DNA from 4 places in the Ruegeria sp. CF1 genome. Region 3 is predicted to be linked to each of the others. Evidence: riboswitches for the same ligand, from Rfam matches in the RefSeq annotation. Region 3 holds a riboswitch; each other region holds the start of a gene.
The links. Region 3 has a riboswitch for cobalamin ahead of ACRZ96_RS07945 (energy-coupling factor ABC transporter permease). Riboswitches for the same ligand answer to the same signal wherever they lie in the genome.
Positions count from the first base shown of each region.

Region 1: linked by a shared signal. The riboswitch ahead of ACRZ96_RS15030 (hypothetical protein) and the one ahead of ACRZ96_RS07945 (energy-coupling factor ABC transporter permease) in region 3 are both predicted to bind cobalamin.
Region 2: linked by a shared signal. The riboswitch ahead of ACRZ96_RS07625 (DUF1636 family protein) and the one ahead of ACRZ96_RS07945 (energy-coupling factor ABC transporter permease) in region 3 are both predicted to bind cobalamin.
Region 4: linked by a shared signal. The riboswitch ahead of ACRZ96_RS17760 (DUF1636 domain-containing protein) and the one ahead of ACRZ96_RS07945 (energy-coupling factor ABC transporter permease) in region 3 are both predicted to bind cobalamin.

Region 1 is NZ_JBQFRN010000008.1:136,557-142,263, reverse strand. It holds gene rsgA (ribosome small subunit-dependent GTPase A) at 146-1,174, shown strand; gene ACRZ96_RS15035 (alpha/beta hydrolase family protein) at 1,211-2,068, opposite strand; cobalamin riboswitch at 2,191-2,410, shown strand; gene ACRZ96_RS15030 (hypothetical protein) at 2,502-2,909, shown strand; gene ACRZ96_RS15025 (phosphatase domain-containing protein) at 2,914-3,414, opposite strand; gene ACRZ96_RS15020 (DNA polymerase III subunit gamma/tau) at 3,587-5,347, shown strand; gene ACRZ96_RS15015 (YbaB/EbfC family nucleoid-associated protein) at 5,582-5,707, shown strand, end outside.
Region 2 is NZ_JBQFRN010000002.1:509,504-515,210, reverse strand. It holds gene ACRZ96_RS07640 (class I SAM-dependent methyltransferase) at 1-209, opposite strand, end outside; gene ACRZ96_RS07635 (glycosyltransferase family 2 protein) at 202-1,209, opposite strand; gene ACRZ96_RS07630 (NAD(P)-dependent oxidoreductase) at 1,324-2,271, opposite strand; cobalamin riboswitch at 2,416-2,622, shown strand; gene ACRZ96_RS07625 (DUF1636 family protein) at 2,708-3,088, shown strand; gene cobW (cobalamin biosynthesis protein CobW) at 3,085-4,140, shown strand; gene cobN (cobaltochelatase subunit CobN) at 4,146-5,707, shown strand, end outside.
Region 3 is NZ_JBQFRN010000003.1:38,983-44,689, reverse strand. It holds gene ACRZ96_RS07960 (heavy metal translocating P-type ATPase) at 1-1,674, opposite strand, end outside; gene ACRZ96_RS07955 (hypothetical protein) at 1,834-2,133, shown strand; gene ACRZ96_RS07950 (L,D-transpeptidase) at 2,175-2,837, opposite strand; cobalamin riboswitch at 3,053-3,265, shown strand; gene ACRZ96_RS07945 (energy-coupling factor ABC transporter permease) at 3,342-4,025, shown strand; gene ACRZ96_RS07940 (transglutaminase-like cysteine peptidase) at 4,131-4,370, opposite strand; gene ACRZ96_RS07935 (aminotransferase class V-fold PLP-dependent enzyme) at 4,628-5,707, shown strand, end outside.
Region 4 is NZ_JBQFRN010000012.1:39,924-45,630, reverse strand. It holds gene ACRZ96_RS17775 (iron ABC transporter permease) at 1-556, opposite strand, end outside; gene ACRZ96_RS17770 (ABC transporter substrate-binding protein) at 558-1,505, opposite strand; gene ACRZ96_RS17765 (ABC transporter ATP-binding protein) at 1,524-2,309, opposite strand; gene ACRZ96_RS17760 (DUF1636 domain-containing protein) at 2,306-2,662, opposite strand; cobalamin riboswitch at 2,765-2,972, opposite strand; gene ACRZ96_RS17755 (hypothetical protein) at 2,956-3,111, opposite strand; gene ACRZ96_RS17750 (catalase family protein) at 3,231-4,298, shown strand; gene ACRZ96_RS17745 (peroxidase family protein) at 4,317-5,707, shown strand, end outside.

The DNA of each region.
Region 1 (5,707 bases), on a different contig from region 3:
GCAGGAGGGCGTTTATGATTGTAGCAAATTCCCTTCGGGCAGACCGGTTCTGATCCTTTCCGATCAACTGACTGCCTGAACACATCACCAGCGGATGCGCGATTGCCATCCGGCGGGATTGCTGTTTCTGATCACAGGCAGACCAATGTTACTTTCCTTATCGGACCTCGGATGGTCCTCTCATTTCGCGGCTCAGCATGCGGCTGATCCGTCACTTCTACCGTATCGCATCTCGGCCGTACACCGGGATCGACTGATCGGGCTGAGCCCTGAAGGTGAATCGCCTTTGTTATCTCTGGATCAATCAACCGGCGCATATGCCGTTGGGGATTGGGTTCTGGCGGATGAAAACAAACGCATACGCCGAGTGCTGGACCGGCGCAGCCTGCTGCAGCGCCGGGCCGCAGGTACAGGGGCAGCGGCGCAGCTGATTGCTGCAAATGTTGATGTGCTGTTCATCGTTAGTTCCTGCAACGCCGATTTCAATATGCCACGATTGGAGCGGTATCTTGCGCTGGCACATCAGGCAGGCTGCTATCCGGTGGTCGTTCTGACCAAATCGGACATGTGCGATGATCCGAGCCTTTATGTAGATCAAGCCCAATCGCTCGCCCCGTTTCTGACGGTACTTGCGGTCAACGCGCTGGATCACGGCGATCTCGAACAAGTTCTGTCGTGGTGTCCGAAAGGACAAACCAGCGCCTTGCTTGGATCATCCGGCGTTGGGAAAACGACGCTCGCCAACGGGATGACGGGGCAGGATCAGGCCACCGCAGGTATTCGCGAAGACGATGCGCGCGGCAGGCACACAACAACCTCACGCGCCTTGCATCGCATGCGCAATGGCGGCTGGCTGATCGATACGCCCGGCATGCGCGCGTTACGTCTGCTAGATGCGCAAGAGGGGTTGGATGAGGTGTTCTCGGACATCTCAGACCTCAGCCTGAATTGCCGCTTCTCGGATTGTCAGCACGAGACCGAGCCCGGATGTGCGGTGCAGGCGGCAATCGACGCTGGTACGCTTGATCCCGCGCGGCTGGACCGCTGGCGCAAGCTGCGGCGCGAAGACCAACACAATTCCGCTTCGGTGGCGCAGGCCCGCGCCCGCGACAAGGCGTTCGGCAAGATGGTGCGCAGCGTGATGCACGAGAAAAAATCCCGTAAAGGGCTATAACGAAGCTGGGCACCGACCTACCGGTGCCCAGCGCTATCAGGCGATCAGTCTAGGCCAGACTGCCGCATTCCGTCTTGCGAATGCACCGATATGGCCGATCTTGGACACTCCTAATTCGCTTGGTGCAAGCAGATGGCGCCCGGCTTTGGGTCCATAGAGATCGGCAAGACGCCAGACAGCATCCGGCGGCACCATTTCATCATCTGCGAAGGTAAACAGATCGACACGTTTGCCCAAGTCTTTCCAGCGGGCGGCGGGCAGTGTCGTGCCGATCTCTGGCACATAGCTTTTGGGGGCGGTGCACCATTTGCGCCATTGCCAATAGACTTGGGCAGGCAGGTCCGATCCAAACCCGACCAACCGTCCGGGCAGGTAGCCAAGCGCCTTGACCACCAGCGGCGCGTGACCATACCAGAACAACGCCGCCAAAGCGCGATAAGGCCAAGGGTGATCCGCCAGCGTTACCAGACCCGAACAGACACAGATCATCCTGTCGATCTGATCGATATCGGGTTGGATCGGGCCAAACATTCCGCCCAAGGAATGACCGATGCTCCATAGCTTGGCCTGTGGAAACCGTCGGCGCATCTCGGCCCGGGCGGCTGGAATGTCGATCAACGCCCAATCGGCCATGGTGACATTTGACCGCTTTTGCGAACCCACCAAAGAGTGACCAAAATCCCGGTAGTCATAGGTCAGGCAGGCCATGCCCTGTTCTTCGGCGAGCCATCGGGCGAAGTGCTGATAGTAATCCCTCGGCACCCCAGTCGCACCGTTTATGACGACCACCTTTTCGGGGTCGGCAACCGGACGGTAAAGCCGCGCCGACAACATTGCCGGGTCGGACGGGATCTGAAAATCCTCGGTCACAACCGCCTGCTGCGTGTCCAACATGGTGCCCTCCAATACCGACTGAACTGATCAGTTCACCCGAAGCGCCTCAAGTCAAGGTTGACGTGGCTGGACCGTACGTCACTTGCCTGACGCAATCTTCTTGACTCGGGCACGGCGCAGCCGATAGCCATGTCGCGATGGTTCTCGCGCCCAATCGGGCCGGGATGAAAAGGGAACACGGTGCGGTTCTGCACGGAGAAAACCGGAAAGAACCTAGTCCGAGACTGCCCCCGCAACTGTAAGCGGAGAGCAATGCCGAGATACCACTGGCCTTGAAGGCTGGGAAGGTCGGCAAAGCGATGACCCGCAAGTCAGGAGACCTGCCATCAGATGTAGAACCGAAACTCGGGCGGGGTGTCCGGGACGGGTTTGATCGTGCTCTGCACCGACCAACCTGTGCCACGCCCTCGCCCTGCGCGCGGAGGGCGCATTGATGATCTGGAAGACTAAAACGCACGAATTCGCGGCGACCGTGTGCCAACGTACTGGGGCAACCTGCCCCGCACTGGCGCAAATGGCGCGGGCTCTGACGCAGGCCATGTCCACCACAAAACCGGTCACAAAATCTGGGTTTGAGATTGAAGGCAGTATTGACCTGTCGCACTGCCCAGAGGGATGTACCGCCCGCTTTCGCGCCCAATGCGACCAGATACGTGTATTCTGCGGAACCGATCCTGAAATCGATACCGGCCGGCTGGATGACTACGCAGACATGATGTTCGGAACCGAGTACCGCAGCCTACCCGCAGACCTGCTAAGGAATCCTCCTTGCGCCATGCTTGAGGCTTCGCTTCTGGTGCAGCACAACGGTGGCGAAATCTCGCCACATGTTGGTGTCTAAGCCGTCAAACGGCTTGAACACGGGCCGGTTCAACGGCCCAAAGCATCTGGGCATTTGTCTCGACTGCGCAAGGACGCACCGTACGCAATCGCTTCAATGCCGCCTCAGGCCGTTCACCGCATTCAACCATCAGACGCAGAACCACCATCCCGGATCGGCCACAGCCACCACGGCAATGCACTAGCACACGGCCACCACCTGACAACGCCTGACGGGCAGTCGCGCCAACGCGGGGCCAGCGGTCCAAAATCTCTTTGGGTGGCGTGCCAAAATCTTCGATCGGCAAATGCACCCATCTGCTGGCACGCCCCTGAATATCAGCGCCAAAATTCCGCGCACCATCCTGAATCATCTCGACCTCAGTCGTCATCGAGATCACAAGTCCCGGCTTCCAGTCTGCGATAAGATCGAGGTCTTCGGTATAAGTGCCTCCGCGCCCGGGCATCGATGACAAGGCCAAGGTGCCTCCGCCAACCTGCAACGCATAAACCACCAGTTGCGACATAATCTCCCCCCAAACAAACTTCACCCAACAACATACTGGTCCAGTAAATAGAATAGAGTGGATTTTAGCCGCATACCCACGCATTCCAAAATGAAAATCGTCCCGGCCGGCTGTGGACGCGGGCGGCGGGGGCCTCTACGCTGCGGCGTAACGCGAATCCGACAGAGCAGACATGACCGAGACGCCCAGCCCCGCCTACCAGGTTCTTGCCCGCAAATACCGCCCCGAAACCTTTGCCGATCTAGTCGGTCAGGATGCCATGGTGCGCACTCTGAAAAACGCCTTCGAGGCGGACCGGATCGCGCAGGCCTTCATCATGACCGGCATCCGCGGTACCGGCAAGACGACGACCGCTCGGATCATAGCCAAGGGTATGAACTGCATCGGTCCCGATGGCAGCGGCGGCCCTACCACCGAACCCTGCGGTCAATGTGAACACTGCGTAGCCATCATGGAGGGCCGCCATGTCGATGTGATGGAGATGGACGCCGCCAGCCGCACCGGTGTCAATGACATCCGCGAGATCATCGACAGCGTCCGCTATCGCGCTGCGTCCGCGCGCTACAAGATCTATATCATCGACGAGGTTCACATGCTGTCGACCAGCGCTTTCAACGCGCTGCTCAAGACGCTGGAAGAACCCCCCGAACACGTGAAGTTCATCTTTGCCACCACCGAGATTCGCAAGGTCCCGGTGACCGTCCTGTCCCGTTGCCAGCGCTTTGATCTGCGCCGGATCGAGCCGGAGGATATGATCGGACTGCTGCGCAAAATTGCAGGTGCCGAGGGGGCACAGATTGCCGAGGATGCGTTGTCGTTGATCACCCGGGCCGCCGAGGGATCGGCGCGGGATGCGACCTCACTGCTGGATCAAGCGATCTCGCACGGGGCCGGTGAAACCAGCGCGGATCAGGTGCGCGCGATGCTGGGGCTGGCCGATCGGGGCCGGGTGCTGGATCTGATGGATATGATCCTGCGCGGCGATGCTGCAGGCGCGTTGACCGAGCTGAGCGGGCAATATGCCGAAGGGGCTGATCCACTCGCCGTCTTACGCGATCTGGCTGAAATCACGCATTGGGTTTCGGTGGTCAAGATCACCCCGGATGCCGCCGAAGATCCCACCGTTTCCCCCGACGAACGCGCCCGAGGTCAACAAATGGCCGAGGCTCTGCCCATGCGAGTCCTTACACGCATGTGGCAAATGCTGCTGAAAGCGCTCGAGGAAGTTTCCGCCGCACCCAACGCAATGATGGCTGCGGAAATGGCCGTGATCCGCCTGACCCATGTGGCCGACTTGCCTAGCCCGGAGGAGCTGATCAAGCGTCTGCAAGATACGCCTCCGCCGCCCAATGGTGGCCCCGGCAAGGGAATCGGTGCGCCCGGACATGCTCCTTCCGCGCCACAGGCTGTGGCCCGACCGGCCTATGCCGCATCGGGGATTGGCGGCAGCGCGGGCGGGCCAACGGCCGCGCTGGCCCAGGATGTGCAGGCAGCGCTGGCACGTTATCCTACATTTGAACATGTGGTTGAACTGATCCGAGCCAACCGGGACGTGAAGCTGCTAGTCGAGGTCGAAAACGGCGTGCGTCTGGTTTCCTATCAACCGGGCAGGATCGAGTTCGCACCGACCGACAACGCCCCGACCGACCTGTCGCAACGATTGGGCGCGTCGCTGCAGCGTTGGACAGGCAACCGCTGGGCTGTTTCTATTGTCTCTGAGGGCGACGCCCCGACGATTGCCGAGGTTCGGGATGCCGCTGAGCTGGCCCTGAAGGCCGAGGCGGAACAGCACCCTCTGGTGCAAGCAGTGCTGACCCATTTCCCCAAAGCGCGGATTAAGAGCATCGAAAGCGCCGAACAACGCGCCGCTCAGGTCGAAATCGAGGCCCTGCCCGAGGTTGAAGACGAATGGGACCCGTTCGAAGAAGACTGACCTTCGTGCATAGCGCCCCTCACCCAAATGCTCCCGCACCCGCCGCGGGCCATCGGCTGACGCCGATACCCCTGAGCGGCTTTGGACCCGGCAGCGCGCCTTACTCGCCGCCGGGCCCAACGGGAGGAAAGGTCTTGCCAAAGACCTTGACGACAGGCGGGAGTATCCTGACCTCTTGTGCCGCGCGGTTACGCTTCGTATCTAGGCCACAAATCGAGTGACAGGAGATTACCGATGCTAAAAGGTTTAGGCGGCTTGGGTGACATGGCCAAGATGATGAAATCCGCGCAGGATCTGCAGACCAAGATGACAGATATGCAGGAAGAGCTGAACACCATCATGGTCGTCGGCGAATCCGGT
Region 2 (5,707 bases), on a different contig from region 3:
TGTACTTGCCAGGGATCGATGAGGCACAATTTCGAGGGCTGCAGCTCTTCCAGCAGAATCCGCGAAAACTCGCCCTTCCAAACGCCAATTTCAACGCTCAGCCGTCCATGCGGCATGGCCTTGAGCATTTCGCGCCGCAGGGAATCCTTCCGCTCGCGCTGCTCAGCTTGCTTCTTGCGGCGATCCTCAGCAGATACAGCTTCACCCATAGACGTCTTCTCCGGTAGAGGAATTTTGCAACGCTTCAACCAGATCAACCCAGTCCGGTCTGGCTCTCAATTCTTCGGCTTTCGATCTGTGCCACTCACATGCTTGGTGATGGAGGTCTGCCAATTGCGGATCTGCCATCATCTCAGATTTGATGTCGTGCATAGCCGGCATGTGTTCCAGAATTGAGCGATCCTCAACATCATTGTGGTTCATCATGAGCCAGTACTTGAGCCCTTGATCCTGCCCCACATGATTGGTGCGCCCACGGTCGCGCTTGACCAAAAAGCTATCAGTGCTGCGCACAGCATAATGATGAATGCGCGCGAATTCATGGCTGAAACCACGCCATGCTTTCCATTTCACTTGGTCTGCTGGGTACAGGTTCCCGCCCGAATCCCGCCACAACACGCCTTCGTATGGCGCGTCAGGGTTCGGTGCATCTTCTGGATTAATCCTGGGACGATGGGCGCGAAAACGGCTGAATTTTCCGTTGTTGCGGAACAGCGTTTTGAACCCTTTGGTCCGGTGATGCGGATAGCCGTCTTCGGTGGCGGCCAGAAAGAAAGTCTCAGGTACAGGTCGATCAACGAAATCGTTCTGACCCGCGTTTCCGAACATGCGCCAGCAGATCGAGATCGCGTCCGCCACGCCGCTGGCCTCAACGAGGCTTCTTATATCACTATTGGGCAAACGGATATTGATATACTCGTCCACATCCAAACTGAGAATCCAATCCGATGACAGATAGCTTGGGTGATTCCGCGCAAGCGAAAATGCACGAACCTGCGGCGCAGCGCGCGGACCCAGCCTGTTTCGTTGGTGGTGAGCCCAGCCAAGCGCTTGCAACCGTTCGCCCATGGCATCGGTACCATCAGCGCAATCATTGGTATAAATCAGAATGTCATCAAAGCCGATTGCGTGGTTGTAGGCCACCCAATCGATCATGAAAGGCCCTTCGTTTTTCATCGTTGTTACGATGAGAAAGGTCTCATTCGTCATAAGTTGTTCTCTTGCCTGTGCCGGTGTCGGACTCTTGTTGACCTGTTTAGAATAGCCCCAGAATTTTGTCCAACCAGGCCGCCAGACAGCCGCAACGCTTGCCGATTATTTGATCTACCGATTCTGTGGGATCACCTCATAACCCGGTTCTTCTGGCTCGTCGTCCAGCATCTCGGTTGGGAACCCTGGCGCCTGGATCTCCAGTCCGGTCGCGTCCTCTAGCCGCCTGATGATGTTCGGGGACAGTTCACGCTCACCATATCGCGCGATGCCATCTTCGAAAATCTTGATCATCAATGGGTTTATCTCAAGGGGAACTCCGGCACGGTCGGCGACCTCCTGAAACAGACCGATATCTTTTTTCACCAGGTCCATGGTGAAGGAAATATCGCGCGAGCCGTTCAGGATGACCTGACTTTCGGTCTCGTGCACGAAGGATGTGCCTGACGATATCTTGATCGCCTCATAGGTGGTTCCAAGGTCCATGCCGGCGGCCTTGGCTGTCACCAGTGCCTCGGCGCAGGTGATCAGGTTGGCGGTCGCCAGATAATTGGTCAACACCTTCAAAACAGAGGCCGAGCCCAGATCGCCCGTGTGCAAAATGCGCCGCCCCATGGTGGTCAGGAATGGCAGGATACGTTCAAAAGTCTCACGATCACAGCCTGCGAAGATCGAGATATTACCCGTCGCTGCCCGGTGACATCCGCCCGAAACCGGGCAATCCACCGCTGCGCCGCCTCGTTCGATGACCATTGCGCCAAGGCGTTTGACTTCGGCTTCGTCGGTGGTCGACATTTCCATCCAGATTTTGCCAGGGCCGACCTCTGGCAACATTTCCTGCATCACCGCGTCCGAGGCCGCAGGAGAAGGCAAACAGGTTATAACAGCATCGCAATCGCGCATCAGCTGCGCCGGACATTTGGCGGCTTTGGCACCCTTGGCGACGAATTCGGTCACCAGATCCGGGTTCAGGTCATGAACCGTCAGATCGATACCGTTTCGTAGCAGCGATCCAGATAGCTTGCCCCCTACATTCCCCAGCCCGACAAACCCTACTTTCATGCGCGGTATCCTCCTGTTCGCATCTTGCTGCCATGCCAGCACGTCGTTGCAGAAGTATCATGCCGCCCAGCGACCCCGACAGGTCGCTTTTTATCCGCTTTTTCACGGATCGGCGCGACTCGCTTGACAAGCAACCCTGCCCTGCCGCATGTCCCTTTCGTTGGTGTCTGCGAGAGCAGATGAAAAGGGAATGCGTCAGCGGTTTTTGCCGTCAAACGCAGCCGCCCCCGCGACCGTGACCGGAGAGGGTGCCCAAAGCCACTGGCAGTATGGCCGGGAAGGCGGGACATCCGACAGAGGCCTCCTCTGAAATCCGCAAGCCGGGAGACCTGCCAACGCCCGAAGATGAAACCGGACGGGGTGTTCCGGTGTGGGGCTGTGATCGGCCCGCATGAAACCCCGTCCCCCACGAAGAGGATTTGGGGGGATGAGAGACATGACCGAGACCGCACCGGTCGAACTGCTGGTTTGCACTACCTGCCGTCGCGGGCTGCCTGTCGAGGATGACGCCCAGCGCCCCGGCACGTTGCTGCACAAGGCGCTTGAACAGGCGGGCCTGCCCGAAGGCATTACCTTGAAAGCTGTGGAATGCCTGTCGAATTGCGATGAAGGCTGCTCGATCGTGCTACGCGGAGGACCGGATCGCTGGACTTTCGTGTATGAGCATCTGAACGAGATCGACCATGTTGAAACCATCGTCGAAGGCGCAGCCAAATACCTCGCCACCGAGGACGGTTTGGTCAAATGGCGCGAACGTCCCGAACATTTCCGCAAAAACTGTGCGGCCCGCATTCCCCCGATTGGAGCCCTGAAATGAGCAATCTCGAGAAACTCCCCGTCACTGTGATCACCGGCTTTTTGGGCTCGGGCAAAACCACACTGGTGCGCCATCTGATGCAGAACCCGCAGGGCAAGCGTCTGGCGGTGGTCGTCAACGAATTCGGCGATGTCGGCGTCGATGGCGATATCCTGAAGTCCTGCGCCATTCCTGATTGCCCGGCGGAAAACATCATGGAACTGGCCAATGGTTGCATCTGCTGCACCGTGGCCGATGATTTCATCCCGACCATTGAAGCCCTGATGGCACTAGAGCCGCGCCCCGATCACATCCTGATCGAAACCTCCGGTCTTGCCCTGCCAAAACCGCTGCTGAAGGCGTTCGACTGGCCCGATATCCGCTCGAAAATCACCGTCGATGGCGTGATTGCTCTGGCCGATGCCGAGGCCGTGGCCGCTGGTCGGTTCGCTCCGAATGTCGAGGCGGTGGATGCGCAACGCATGGCAGATGACTCGATTGATCATGAAACTCCCTTGTCCGAGGTGTTCGAGGATCAGATTTCCTGCGCCGACATCATTCTGCTGACCAAGCCCGATCTGGCTGGCCCGGAAGGCGTTGCGAAAGCGAAAGAGATCATCGCCGCCGAAGCGCCCCGCCCCATGCCCGTGGTCGAAGTGGCCGAGGGTGCCGTGGACGTCCGCGTCGTGCTGGGTCTAGAAGCCGCGGCCGAGGATGACATGGACGCGCGTCCCAGCCATCACGACGGCCATCACGATCACGAGCATGACGATTTCGAAAGCATCATCGTTGAACTGCCCGAGCAAACCGATCCGATTGATCTGGTCGCCAAGATTGAACGATTGGCCAACGAGTTGAATATCCTGCGCGTCAAAGGCTATGCCGCCGTTCAAGGCAAGCCCATGCGCCTACTGGTTCAGGCCGTCGGTGCGCGCGTGCGTCACCAATATGACCGCCCGTGGGAGCCCGGCGAAGACCGTCGCTCGCGCCTTGTGGTCATTGCCGAGCATGACGATATCAAAGAGGCCGAGATCCGCGATATCCTCGTGGGTGTAACCGAGGCTGCCGAGTAAGACTTATGCACGTCGTCTTCCGCGAAAGCCATGGGCTCGAAGAAACCGAGACCCCGACCGATCTGGGTCAGAGCCCGGCGGACCTGGTGGTGCTGTCCTTTTCCGACAGTGACCTTGGCGCTTTCGCGGCGGGATGGCATCGTGGAGGTGGGCCTGAAGGACGCATGCCAACGATGCGGCTGGCCAATCTGACGGCGCTGAAGCATCCCCTCTCAGTCGACACATATGTCGAGCAGACACTGGAGGGCGCAAAGGGCATCCTGATCCGTCTGATCGGTGGAGTGCCCTATTGGGCGTACGGCTTGCAGCAGGTTCTGGCGCTGGCGCAGGCCAAAGGGATTGCACTGGCCGTACTGCCCGCAGACGGTCGCGAGGATACGCGGCTGGATGATTACTCTACCCTGCCTGTCTCGACCCTGCGGCGGCTGGCGCATCTGTGCGACACCGGCGGTGAGGTCGCGGCGCAGGCCGCTCTGGCGCAGATGGCACTGGCTGCGGGGTTGTATGCAGGTCCGGTCATGGGCGCCAAGACCATCCCCGAATGCGGTGCCTGGTGCCCAGATCACGGCGTGATCCCTGCAGAAAACGCTCTGCCCGGTGATGCGAAACGTATCATCGTAACCTTTTATCGCGCATACCTGACCTCGGCAGATACCGCCCCAATTGCGGCGTTGATCCGCAGCTTGCGGGCGCGGGGTTTTGAGGCCGTCGGCCTGTTTGCCCCGTCGCTCAAAGCACCAAATGCCGCCGATTGGCTGCGCGAGACTATTGTGGCGCTGAAGCCTTCGGCGATCGTCAACGCCACCTCATTCTCAGGCAAGGGCGCATCAGGCACCTCACCTCTGGATGTGGCAGAGGTGCCGGTCTTTCAGGTCGCGCTGGCCACCTCACGCCGCAAAGCGTGGGCTGACGCAGTGCGTGGCCTTTCACCTGCCGACCTCGCGATGCATGTGGTCCTTCCGGAAGTGGACGGGCGGATCAACGCGGGCATCGTATCCTTCAAAGAGCCGGGCAAACGCGATCCGCATCTCGAATATTCTCGTTTCGCTCATCGGGCTGAACCCGAACGGATCGAAGCCATCATCAACCGCATCTCCGGCTGGCTGAACCTTCACGACAAACCCAAAGCGGAGCAGGTTCCGGCGCTGGTACTATCGACCTATCCCGGCAAAGACTGGCAGATGGCACATGCAGTGGGTCTGGATGCGCTGGCCTCGGCTGAGGCAATGTTGCTCGATCTGCAAGGCGAAGGGTATGACACCGCGCCTGCCGAGCCAATTGCTGAAACTCTTCTTGATGCACGGATTTCATGGCCGCTAGAGGATTATCAGGCGGCGCTGGCGGCGCTGCCGGAAACACTCCGCGCCGATCTCAATAAGGTTTGGGGCACTCCCGAAGACGACCCTGCTTTCACAAACGGCGCGTTCCATTTCACGGCACTGCGTCGTGGAAAAGCGCTGATCGCGCTGCAGCCCGAGCGCGGTACACCCGAACTGCGCGATGACGACTATCACGATCTGTCGCGCACACCGCGCCACGCCTACGTCGCCTTTTACTTGTGGCTGCG
Region 3 (5,707 bases):
TCCCGCGCTCTCGATTTGGTTGCGCAACTCGGCAGGGATGGACGCGCCAAAACCTTTCTCGACAGCGAAGCGGTCAGAGCCAAGCCAGATATCTCCACGCTCGGTACGGCCTTCCAGACCACGACCGGGAACGGTTCGGATGTCTTCAGCCGCCGATATCGAAATGTCGGTCTGTTCTGCCCGGGTCAAAATGGCGCGGGCCAGCGGGTGTGAAGACCGAACCTCGAGGCTGGCAGCGCTCGCTAACAGCTCCTGCTCGGATGCGGCGCCCAGCGGATAGACATTGGCCACTTCAGGCTCACCCATGGTGATCGTGCCTGTCTTGTCCATGGCTAGTGCGGTGGTACGCCCGGGGGCCTCGATATATGCGCCGCCCTTAATCAGAACCCCAGCCCGGGCCGAAGCGGTCAAAGCCGCAACGATTGAAACCGGTGTGGAAATTACGAGCGCACAGGGGCAGGCGATAACCAGCAGAACAAGCGCATTGTAAAACCAGAAGCCCCACGATGCGCCAAATGCAAGCGGCGGGATCAGGGCGATGGCCACTGCGACGACCATAACGATGGGCGTATAGATCCGCGCAAATTTTGTAACCCACTGCTCAACCGGCGCGCGGCGCGCATGAGCATCACCGACCATCCGGATGATCTTGGCAAGCACGGTGTCTGACGCTGTTTTCGTCGCACGTATTTTGAGGGTGCCTTCACCATTGATTGTGCCGGCATAGACCTCATCACCCAGCTCTTTGGGAATCAGCGCGCTTTCACCCGTGATTGGAGCCTGGTCAACGGCACCGGCCCCTTCGATGACTTCTCCGTCAAGTGGAATGCGATCCCCACCTCGAACGATGAAGCTGTCACCGACAAAGACATCCGCCGCCGGGACCGTTGCCTCAGAACCGTCAGCACGAACCAGCCGAACCGTCGGGGGGGCCAGATCAAGCAGCGCGGACACCGCGTTCCGAGCACGTCCGACACTCCAGCTTTCCAGATAAAGAGAGAGCGAAAAGAAAAATGCTACAGTTGCCGCTTCAAAAAACTCACCCAGAGCGATGGCACCGGCGACGGCAACAACCATCAAAAGGTTCATATCAGGCGAAAGTCGACGCGCCGAAGACCAGGCCTTAGGGGACACCAGCCAGACGCCAAACAAGATCGCGACTGCGAACAAAGCTGCCTCGGGCAAAGGCATCGGAACCTCACCATGTCCCGAGAACAGCCCGAGCGCACCGCCCATGCCGGTTTCGAAAATGTGCCAGCCAAAACCTGCTGCCCAAAACCCTCCGCTAAGAGTGGTGAACCGCCGCTGACGTGCAATATGCGCCGCCTGGTCCTGGGCGGCATTTCCGTCATCCCATGGTTTGGCGGTCATACCAGTACTCGCAACCAGCAGCATGACATCTTCGTCAGATAACTTGGAAGCACTTTCAAGAAGCGTCATCCGACCGTTGATCACATCAAATGCGAGATGCTCTTCACCACCTGCTTTCGGGCCGACGACACGGTTCAGGATCGCCACCTCTTCGGCGCAATCAAGGCCAGAGACCTGAAAGCTTCTACCACCTTCAGGAATTGGACCGGCGGGGGCGATGTCGCCACACCCGCCACTACCGCATGCGTGGTGACCATGTTTGTTTTCGTGGCCATGGTCGTGGCTATGGGTATCGGATGACATGATTGGACCTCAAGAATCTCTATGGTCCTTTGTAAATAGTTCCTACAGTAACTAGAGCTTCAATACCTTTTATATTTTTTTCATCCGGGTTCTTTGCCTGCGATATTGTTAGTTCATTTCGTCTTGCGGGCCGGCCGTGTGGATGCAATCTAATTGCAGATGACGCAAAAAATTTGGAACAGATCAATGCAGAAACGGATCGCAATTACCATCACGTTAGTCTCGATTACGGCTGGTTGCTCAGCCCAGTTCACCGGAGCCAAAAGCAAGGCACTTGAACCAGGCAACGTGCCAGATTCGGTCGTAGCGCTGGCAGGGCCGGCGCAGGATTTGACCACGGCACGCCTTTTGCCAGAAGATAATTGCTTTTGGTATGAGCACAGCGGACCCGTCGAGACGACATTGGTACCATTGCGCGCGACGAATGGCGCTCCGATCTGCATTGCGCGCGACGCCTGATCGAAATGAGGGCAGCGACGTCCTTGTACGCTGCCCAATATTCATGAGCGGGCTGTGACGCTATCTTCGGCAGAGTATAGGAAAGCGGTCGAGCCGGTTTTCACGTTTGGGTAGAGGTCATTGATATGAGCCATGATCATTCGCACACATCCAGAACTTGCGCGACCGCCGATGCTTCTTGGCTCAGGCGTGCCGTGAATTCTGAGATATGTGTCTCGGTCTCCAACGTATAGATAAAGGGCACGAGAGCCGAGAGCATTATTCGGCCCGGGCTCCATGCCATTCCGGAATTCCGCGTATTCGGGGTTGCGCTCGATCATTGAAGCGGTTGGTGTCCAGTGTGGCCATTCGACCTTTCGGCGGATAACATAGGTGCCGGGCTCGTAAAGGTTCCCGCGCGCGATCGCTACGCCATAGCGCATTGCGGTCCCGCCTTCTTCGATATGATAGAGATAGCGCGCGACGGCATCCACATGGATGTCACCTGGAACCAAACCATCATTTGCCGCGACGCGTCTTGGTAAAAAACGGTCATGAACACCCCACGGATTTGAGGTCATTGGATCGTAACCAATTGGCGTGACCTGACTGTCCCAATAGGTCTTCTGCGATGCGGTTGGCCAGGTTTTGGCGATCAATGGACTGGCCGCAGACGCCGAGAACAGCGCTGTGGTGGATTGAATGAAATGGCGCCTTGTAAGCATAGGTCTCGTCCTGGTTCACAAGTTTAACGTATTTGGATCGCACTATCGCGAATTAATCCGAATCTTAAAGCCTCTAGCAGCTAGAGCTTCAAGAGGTTTCAGGTAACGCTTGGTTTACCCTGTCGATCAAGTGACCGGTTGCGTGAATCCTGCTTCGGTCGAGTTTACATTGGAATAGGTCGCAAAGACAATTGACACAGGCGAAGCCGCCATTGTAGCGGTGAATTGTTTTCGGTTCCTGATGGCGGAAGCCAAAAGGATTAAAAGGGAATACGGTTCGGTGTTTTCAATGGCGCCAATTCCGTAACTGCCCCCGCAACTGTGAGCGGAGAGCGATGCCAAGACACCACTGGTTCGTAATGGAACCGGGAAGGTTGGCGGAGCGAGCACCCGCGAGTCAGGAGACCTGCCGTAAAGCGCCGGGCTATGCCCAGACTGAACCTGTCGGCCTTACGGTCGATTCAACCTGACAAGCCGCCGGGTGAGGCGGTAGGGAGAAAGAACATGCATATCGAACCGGGCATCGTGAATGGTGCCAAAATCGCGCTTTCCTATGTTACCGCCGCAGGTGCGGCTACTTACGCAGCGAAAGAAACGTTTTCCACATTGCGTGCGAATGGACCTGCATCTTTTGTTATGCGCTCGGTGCTCGCCACCGTTGGGGTTTTCCTTTTCTTCGAAGTCCTGCCGCATTTCCCGGTTGGTGTCTCTGAAGTCCACTTCATCCTGGGGTCGACGCTGTTTCTGCTTCTCGGTGCTGCACCCGCGGCTTTTGGATTGGCAGCTGGTCTCCTGATTCAGGGTGTGTTTTTTGCCCCGTTCGATCTTCCGCAGTACTTCATCAACCTGACCACTCTGCTGGTGCCGCTATTTGCGCTACAGGCACTGGCCAGCCGCATCATCGCACCCGGCACAGCATATGTTGACCTCAAATATGGCCAAGCTCTTGCCCTAAGTGCGACGTATCAGGGAGGAGTAGTCGCATGGGTTGGGTTCTGGGCCTTCTACGGCCAGGGTTTCGGCGCAGAAACCATGGCGTCGGTTCTGTCCTTTGGCGGCGCTTATATGCTGGTAATCGTCATTGAGCCGATTGCTGATCTGGCAGTGCTTGCGGCAGCCAAGGCAATGCGCGGTTTGAACAGTACAGGTCTGGTGACTCCGCGTTTGTACAACGCTGCGAAAGCTTGACCAAAGTTTGAAGCAGTGTCCTAAACTTGGGTTGCCGCGAAACAACCAGTAGTCGCAGGACCAAAATTTTATTGTGGCGCGTCTCTAGGGCGCGCCACATTGTCTTTAGCCGCTAGAAACCTGTACCCAACGATCAGGGTGATTTGGGTCCTGTATTCGTAGGAAAAGATACCTCGTTTCCTTCCAAGATTTGATCCTGTTGGTGACATTGTCCAGAATCAAATCGCCTTCACTCGAGCGATAAACTAAAACTGCATGGCCACTGCGATTGGTGTCCAAGACAGTTGCAATAAGTAGCTTCGTAGGATCCAGGCCGTTCTGCATTAGTTCAAACTTCTTTTGCAAAGCGATGTCTCTAGAACCACGCTCAGGTTACAAACCGTCGGCCTGACTAGCGGTTTCGCAACCGAGCGAAGGCATGCGTGAGGGTGTGATCGGGCCGACGAAATTGAAATTCGCGAACCATATTGTTCTTGTGGCTGAGCTCTCTTGGCTCGATGGTCTCAATTTCCACCCACAATGCCCCAAGTTTTTTTGTGAGTAGTTTTGCAAAAGGGCGCATATATCTTGCCAGAATGACATTTTCGCAGGAATGGTTCCCGATGACCAAGATCACTCCAGAATTGCTTGAACAAATCCGTGCCCGATTTGCGCAGGTTGACCACTGCCCGCAGCAGGGACCGCGTATTTTCTTTGAAAACGCGGGTGGGGCGCTGACGCTGAATTCGGTTGTGGGCACCTCGCAGGCTTATGCTGCGATCCCTGACAATCAGGGCCGCGACAACCCGGGAAGTCACGAACTGGTGCGGGTAATCAACAAGGCCAAAGAAGATATGGCCGTGTTCATGAACGCCCCCGGTGGCCAGTTCTTTGTCGGCGAAAGCGGGACCGAGCTGCTGTTTCGATTGATCATGAACGCCTGTCTGGGCACCGCCACCGGTCGGGTACTTGGCACAACGCTGGAACATCCCGCGACCCGAAGCGCTTGCGCGCGTTGGGCCGGGGTGGCCGGGCAAGATCATGTTCTGGTGGTCCATGACGACGCCACAGGCACCGTCACAGCAGATGCTTATGCGGCGCAGGTAACGCCGGACACAAAGGTTGCGACTATCGTGCACACCTCGCCGGTGACCGGTATGGGCGTGGATGTAGCGGCTGTGGCTGCCGAGATCCGCGCCGTTGCGCCCAATTGCTTCATCATAATCGACGGTATCCAGCACGCCGCGCATGGCCGGATCGACCTAACCGCCTATGATGTCGATGGCTATGTGATCTCGCCTTACAAGGTGTTCTCGCGCCATGGTTACGGGGTGGCCTGGATTTCTGACCGGCTGACCAAGCTGCCACATAACAGCTTGATCGACGGCCCCGCCGACAATTGGGAAATGGGGACGCGTGATACCGGCTCTTACGCTACAATGTCTGACGTAATCAGCTATTTCGAATGGCTGGGCGCACAGGTCAGCGACGCCACCGACCGGCGCGCAAAATTCGTCGCTGCCGGAGAGGCGATCCATGAGCAGGAAAAAGCGCTGACTGATGCGATGATCCGCGGAACCGGCAACCTGCCTGGGCTGGCCGAGATGGAGAAGGTGACCATTCTGGGCGGTGTCGATAACCCTGCACGCGAGGGGCTGGTGTCACTGCAGGTCGAGGGCGTGCCGTCGGTCGATGTGGTCAAG
Region 4 (5,707 bases), on a different contig from region 3:
TCCAGAAGATGACAGAATGGGCGGCGCGGCTATCACCGGCGAAGATCAGATAGTTGGTGATGGCCGAAAACAAAAACGACACAGCCAGACCCGCAAGGATCAGCTTCTCCGGTGCGCTGGTGCGAAGCCCATGAACCAGCGCCAGCACGATGCCCGACGCCACAAGACCGCCGCAAAAGGCAGCCAGAGGCAGAGTCCAGAAACCCAGAATATCTCCGGTCACGGTAATTACAAACACCGCCCCCGCTGCCGCGCCCGAGGACAGGCCGAACAGAAATGGATCGGCAAGGTCATTACGTGTGGTCGTTTGCAGCACCACGCCAACGATGCCCAGCCCGGCACCGATCACGGCTGCAAACAACGCGCGGGGCAATCGCAGGTCGAATACGATCCTATGCAGCGGCGACATCTCTCCGTCCTGCAACCCCGTACCGCGCAATATCGCGGTGAAGGTGTCGGACAAAGGAATCGAGGTTGTGCCGTAGATCGTGGAAATCAGCAAAAGGGCGGTCAGAACGACCGCCCCCAGCAACAACGTCAGGCCCAATCGGCCCATATCAGCTCTGACCCGGATGCATCGCGCGCGCCATCTTCGAGATCGCTTCGATATTTGCCGGTCCCGGCGTTAGCTCTTCGTAGCGCAATCCGATCCAGCGTTCGTTCTTGACGGCATCAGTCTGCGACATGACGGGATGTTCCTGCAGGAACTTGAAGGTGTCCTCGGCGCCATTGCCGGTCTGATAATCCAACAAAACCAGTAATTCCGGGTTCGATGCGGCAACGGCTTCCCACGAGGTGCGGCCCCAGCTCGTGTCCATGTCATGAGTGACGTTTTCACCACCGGCGGCTGTGATCATCGCATCGGGAATCGCGAATTTACCGGCGGTAAACGGAGCATCTGCAGGACCATCCAGAAGAAAGACGCGGGGCTTGGGCAGTTCAGCAGTCTTGGCTTCGATCGCTGCCAGCTGCTCTTTCCAGCCCGAGACCAGAGCCTCGGCCTTGTCTTCGACTTGCATCACCTTGCCCAAGCGCAACACATCGCCAAACAGAAGATCCATGCTGGCTTCGGGGCGATCCTTGTCCAGATGGACACAGCTTTCCGTTAGAACCAAGGTCTTGATTCCGAACGGTTCCAATGTATCTGGGGTCACATCACCACCCGGCTTCATGCCATAGTACCAACCTGCAAAGAACAGGTCGGGTTCAACCGCCACCAGGTTTTCGACGGTCGGATATTTCGGCGCAAGCTCGGGGATGTCGCCGCGCAGGGCATCAAAATCAGGGCTGGTCTTGTACCAGCCGGTGATGCCGGTCAGGCCGACGATCTTGTCCTGCAGACCCAATGCAAAGGCCATATCGGTCATGTTCATGTCATGCACAACCAGGCGCTCGGGCGCGGTATCAAAAACCAGCGGTTCGCCGCAGTTGTCTACGGTGACTTCTTGCGCAGCAGCACCGCTTGCCATGGCGGTGGCCAACGCCACGGGCCAGATGTATTTCATCTCAGTGTGTTCCTTCGACTAAGTTGAGACTGTGGTTCTTCGAATATCAAGCGCCGGGATCACGCGGCCTTCGTGGAGAAAGCAGAGGAAATCAACGCCAAAAGTTTCGCGGACTCTTTCGGGTGTCAGCACCTTGTCCACCGACCCAAACTCGATCATGCGGGTCGATTTCATCAGCGCCACGTGTGTGGCGAATTCGGGGATCATGACCAGATCGTGTACGATCATGACCACGGTGATCCCAAGCTCGGCGACCAAAGACAGCATCCGCCCTTTTGCATCAGGATCCAGATGGTTGGTCGGTTCGTCCAGAAACAGCAACGAAGGGTTCTGCGCCAAAGCACGCGCGATATGGGCACGCTGACGTTCGCCTCCGGACAGTTGGGCCATGCGCTTGTCCGCGAGATTGGCGAGACCGGTCAGGTCTAAAATCCGGTCCAGCTCTTGCGCGTGGCCTTCGGCAGAGCGGTCCGCACGGATGGGTATTTGCCCCAGCGCAACATAATCGCGCAACGCCAAGCGTCCATCGGGCAGTTCCTGCTGACCTACCACTGCAATCATGCGCGCACGCTCTTTGGCGGAGAGCTGTTTCAGACTGCGTCCTTTGATCCGAACATCGCCAAGTGCCAGCGGCTCAGCGCCGCACAACAGATTGAGAAGCGTCGTTTTCCCCGCCCCGTTCGGGCCGGCGATGGCTAGAATGGAACCCTCGTCCAACTCGAACGAGACGCCCTGCAACAGGACATCTCCGTTAAGGGCATAATACTCAAGGTTTTCGGCAATCAGAAAGGGTGGCAACGTCATTGCGATGCCCCCTGTTCGATCCGCGGCATGCGCGAGAGGGTTTTATTGAACAACGCCTGCGGGCGATCAGTGGCATTTGTCCAGCCATCCGGGCTTTCACGATACTGCGCTGCAAACTCAGCCAGCGCCTGCACCTCATCCGCGGTCTGAATGCCACCAAAAAGGTATTGCGCCTTTCCTACGGCCTGGAACCCAACCGTTCTGGGACTATCGCAGCCTGCCATGCAAGATGACGCGCGGATCGCAAAGCCGCGAGGTAATTTCCCAGTCAACGCATCGCAAATTTCATCAAGGCGCAGCCCTTCAGTGCAGCTTTCGCAGACTAGAATGAAATGATCAGGCGTATCTGGCATGGTCCACTCCACTTGTTTCCAAGCGCACGCGGAAGCTGCCGACAATGTAAACACGCGATTGACGCGCCATCAAAGCCTCCTTCCAGGACGCCCCGCCCCGGGTTGGTTAAACATCTGATGGCAGGTCTCCTGACTTGCGGGTCCGCGCTCGGCCAACCTTCCCGATCCTGTGGACCAGTGGCTGTTTGGCCTTGCTCACCGCTTACAGTTGCGGGGGCAGTTACGGAATTGGCACCTTTTGGCAAGCCTCACCGTATTCCCTTTTCATCCCGCGGCAACACCACCGGGAACCATCAATCGATTGAGTGCCCGAGAACACCGGACACGTCAATGATAAAGTCGAAGGCACCCAACTCTGGTCGAGGATCGAGCTCCGCCAACCACGTGTCCGAAGCACCAACCGAATAGCTTGGGCTGCGCGCCGAATTTGTCTGGCCACGGCTGTCCATAGTTGGTGTGTTTGGAAATTAGACAATCTGAGGTAAGCTGAACAAATTTAGAGGTTTAGCTTTGTCAGCACCTTACCCCTGTTTGATCATTGCCTGGGTTTATCCAAGGAGACGGTTCTTTGACACATGTTTCGCAAAACGCATTGCCGCCGGATATTGTTGATGATGTCATTGACCACAATCTCGAGGCCGTTGCACGGTGGAAAGGCCATCGCTTAAGGGCTCAGCATGGGCGCAGTCACGGGTGCGTGGCTGCAATATTCACCGTCAGAAACGATCTACCAGAACAGTTCCGTCACGGCCTGTTTGAACAGCCCGCAGCCTATTCAGCCGCACTTCGCTTTTCCAACGGCGCGCATCTGGATGACCGGAAATCGGATGCCCACGGGATGGCGATCAAGCTTTTTGACGTGCCAGGCCCCAAGCTGATCGACGCCGAGGCACTTGCGCATCTGGGGACCACACAACTCAGCGACGAGTTCGATTTCGTATTGGTCGATCAGGATGTGTTTCCCAGCTACGTCCCCGATGAATATGAGCGATTGGGCAGGCTTGTCGCCACATTACAAGCGGTCCAGCACGCGATCAAAGGGCGACGAAAATGGAGCCTTAGGTTGATCACCAAAGGGCTGCGCGCAGGATTTCGCGCCTTCCTCACTCGTGAAGGCAAGCGTCAGTTTCGCGTCGCGAGTGATTTTGCCTCGAACTATATGCACTCGCCTTTTGAGGTCCATTTCTGGTCGACAACACCGTATCGGCTGGGCCCCGATCTAACAGTCCGATACCTGGCCCGCAGCGCTAAACCAAAAATTCCGGCACATCCGGTAGACGACCCAGATGGGATCGGGCAGTGTTTGCGGCAAGACGTGGCCGATGGAGATAATCACTTCGAGCTGTGTGTGATTGAGCCCCCGCGCCCGGCCGACGAATTCGATGTGCTAGACAATCGCATCCGGTGGGCATGCGATCCGCAACCAGATGCACCTCTTGATCCGTACCATCATACCGTCACGCCCGTGGCGGATATCACGATTCCCAAAGGTGCAGAATTTGATCCGCAGAATGGCGACGCGATGAGCTTCTCGCCCTGGCGTGTCACGGCAGATCACGAACCTTTAGGACCGATTAATGCGATCCGGCTCAGAACCTATCTGAGCCTGGCCCGCGCCCGGTTCCCGAATCGATGACCAAACGGAGATGTATTGATGCTGGACGTTGATGATCTGATCAAACTCGGATTCAAGATCTCCCCACCCGTTACGAGTTATTTGGCCGCGATCAGGCTTGCAAACGCCGCGAAGATCCACCGACCGCGGCCCTATACGATGGGCGCAGACTACACGACATGGCCCGGCGTGTTTTCCCATCGCTGGATCGGTCGGCATACAACGCCAGAAGACCTCTCACCCGTCCTGCCGTCGGAAAGCGAAGTTGCTGATCTCTTTCACCGACGGACACAAGTGGATGGCAGCCCGCTTACCTTGATGTGCCCGCAAGGATCGACACTATTGTTTATCTCGGCCGCACAATGGTTTACCGACAGTTTCCTTCGCACCTTTGGGGCGAAAGGACCGGTTGATCAGACGGATTCGAACCACGAAGTCGATCTGTGCCAAATCTACGGGCTGAACGATTTTCAGACCGACATGCTGCGCGAACGCGATCCCGATACCAATGAACTAACCCACCGGCTGGCCTTTCGTCTGGATACACAGGGCGAGATGTGGGCTCCGAAGCTGTTTCAAAAAAACCAATCCGGTGGTGTTAAGCTAGCACCCCCTTTTGATGGCAGTCTCGCCACTGGCGAGAATTGCGGAAAGCCGTTGCACGATCCCTGCAAGCTGTGGAATGCGGTGAAACGGGCGCATCCGGGTCTCAGCGATCACGCAATCGACCAGCTACTGCTCGATTTTCATGCAACCGGGCTCGATAATGGCAATGGTACGATAGGCTATATCACGATCAATACACTGATGTTGCGCGCCCATAACACCTTTGCCGATCTGTTGTGGCGCGAAAAGCGCGGCATATCAGGCTGGGATAAAGAGCGTGTGTTCCAGACTACACGCTGCACCTTGATCGCATTGCTGATCAAGCTTGTGCTTGAGGACTACATCGCCCACATCGCCAATATGCCTTTCAAACTACCCGTTGGCGTCAATCGCTGGCAACCGTGGCATCATTCCAACCAGATCGCGATTGAGTTCAATTTGCTCTACCGCTGGCATTCGATGATCCCCGAGCGATTCATAATCGACGGCGCACAGGTTGGCCCGGAGGGGTTCAGATTCAATCCACGACTGGTCGAACAAACAGGCTTGGCGGAAATGATCCGATCATTGTCGCGCCAACCTGCGGCCCGCATGTCGCTGCGCAACACGCCCGATTTCCTGTTCCAAAGGCCTGCGCCCGGTGCTCCTGCCCCTGTCGAAGCTACAATTGCCCTGACGCGTAAGGCGCGTCTTCCGTCGCTGAACACTTATCGTCATCATTTCTGCCGCAAACCGCATTCAAGCTTTACTGAGATGATTGGTGATCAGCCGTTTGCGGAAGAATTGATTGCCGACCTGAGCCGGCTCTATTGCGACGTCAATAG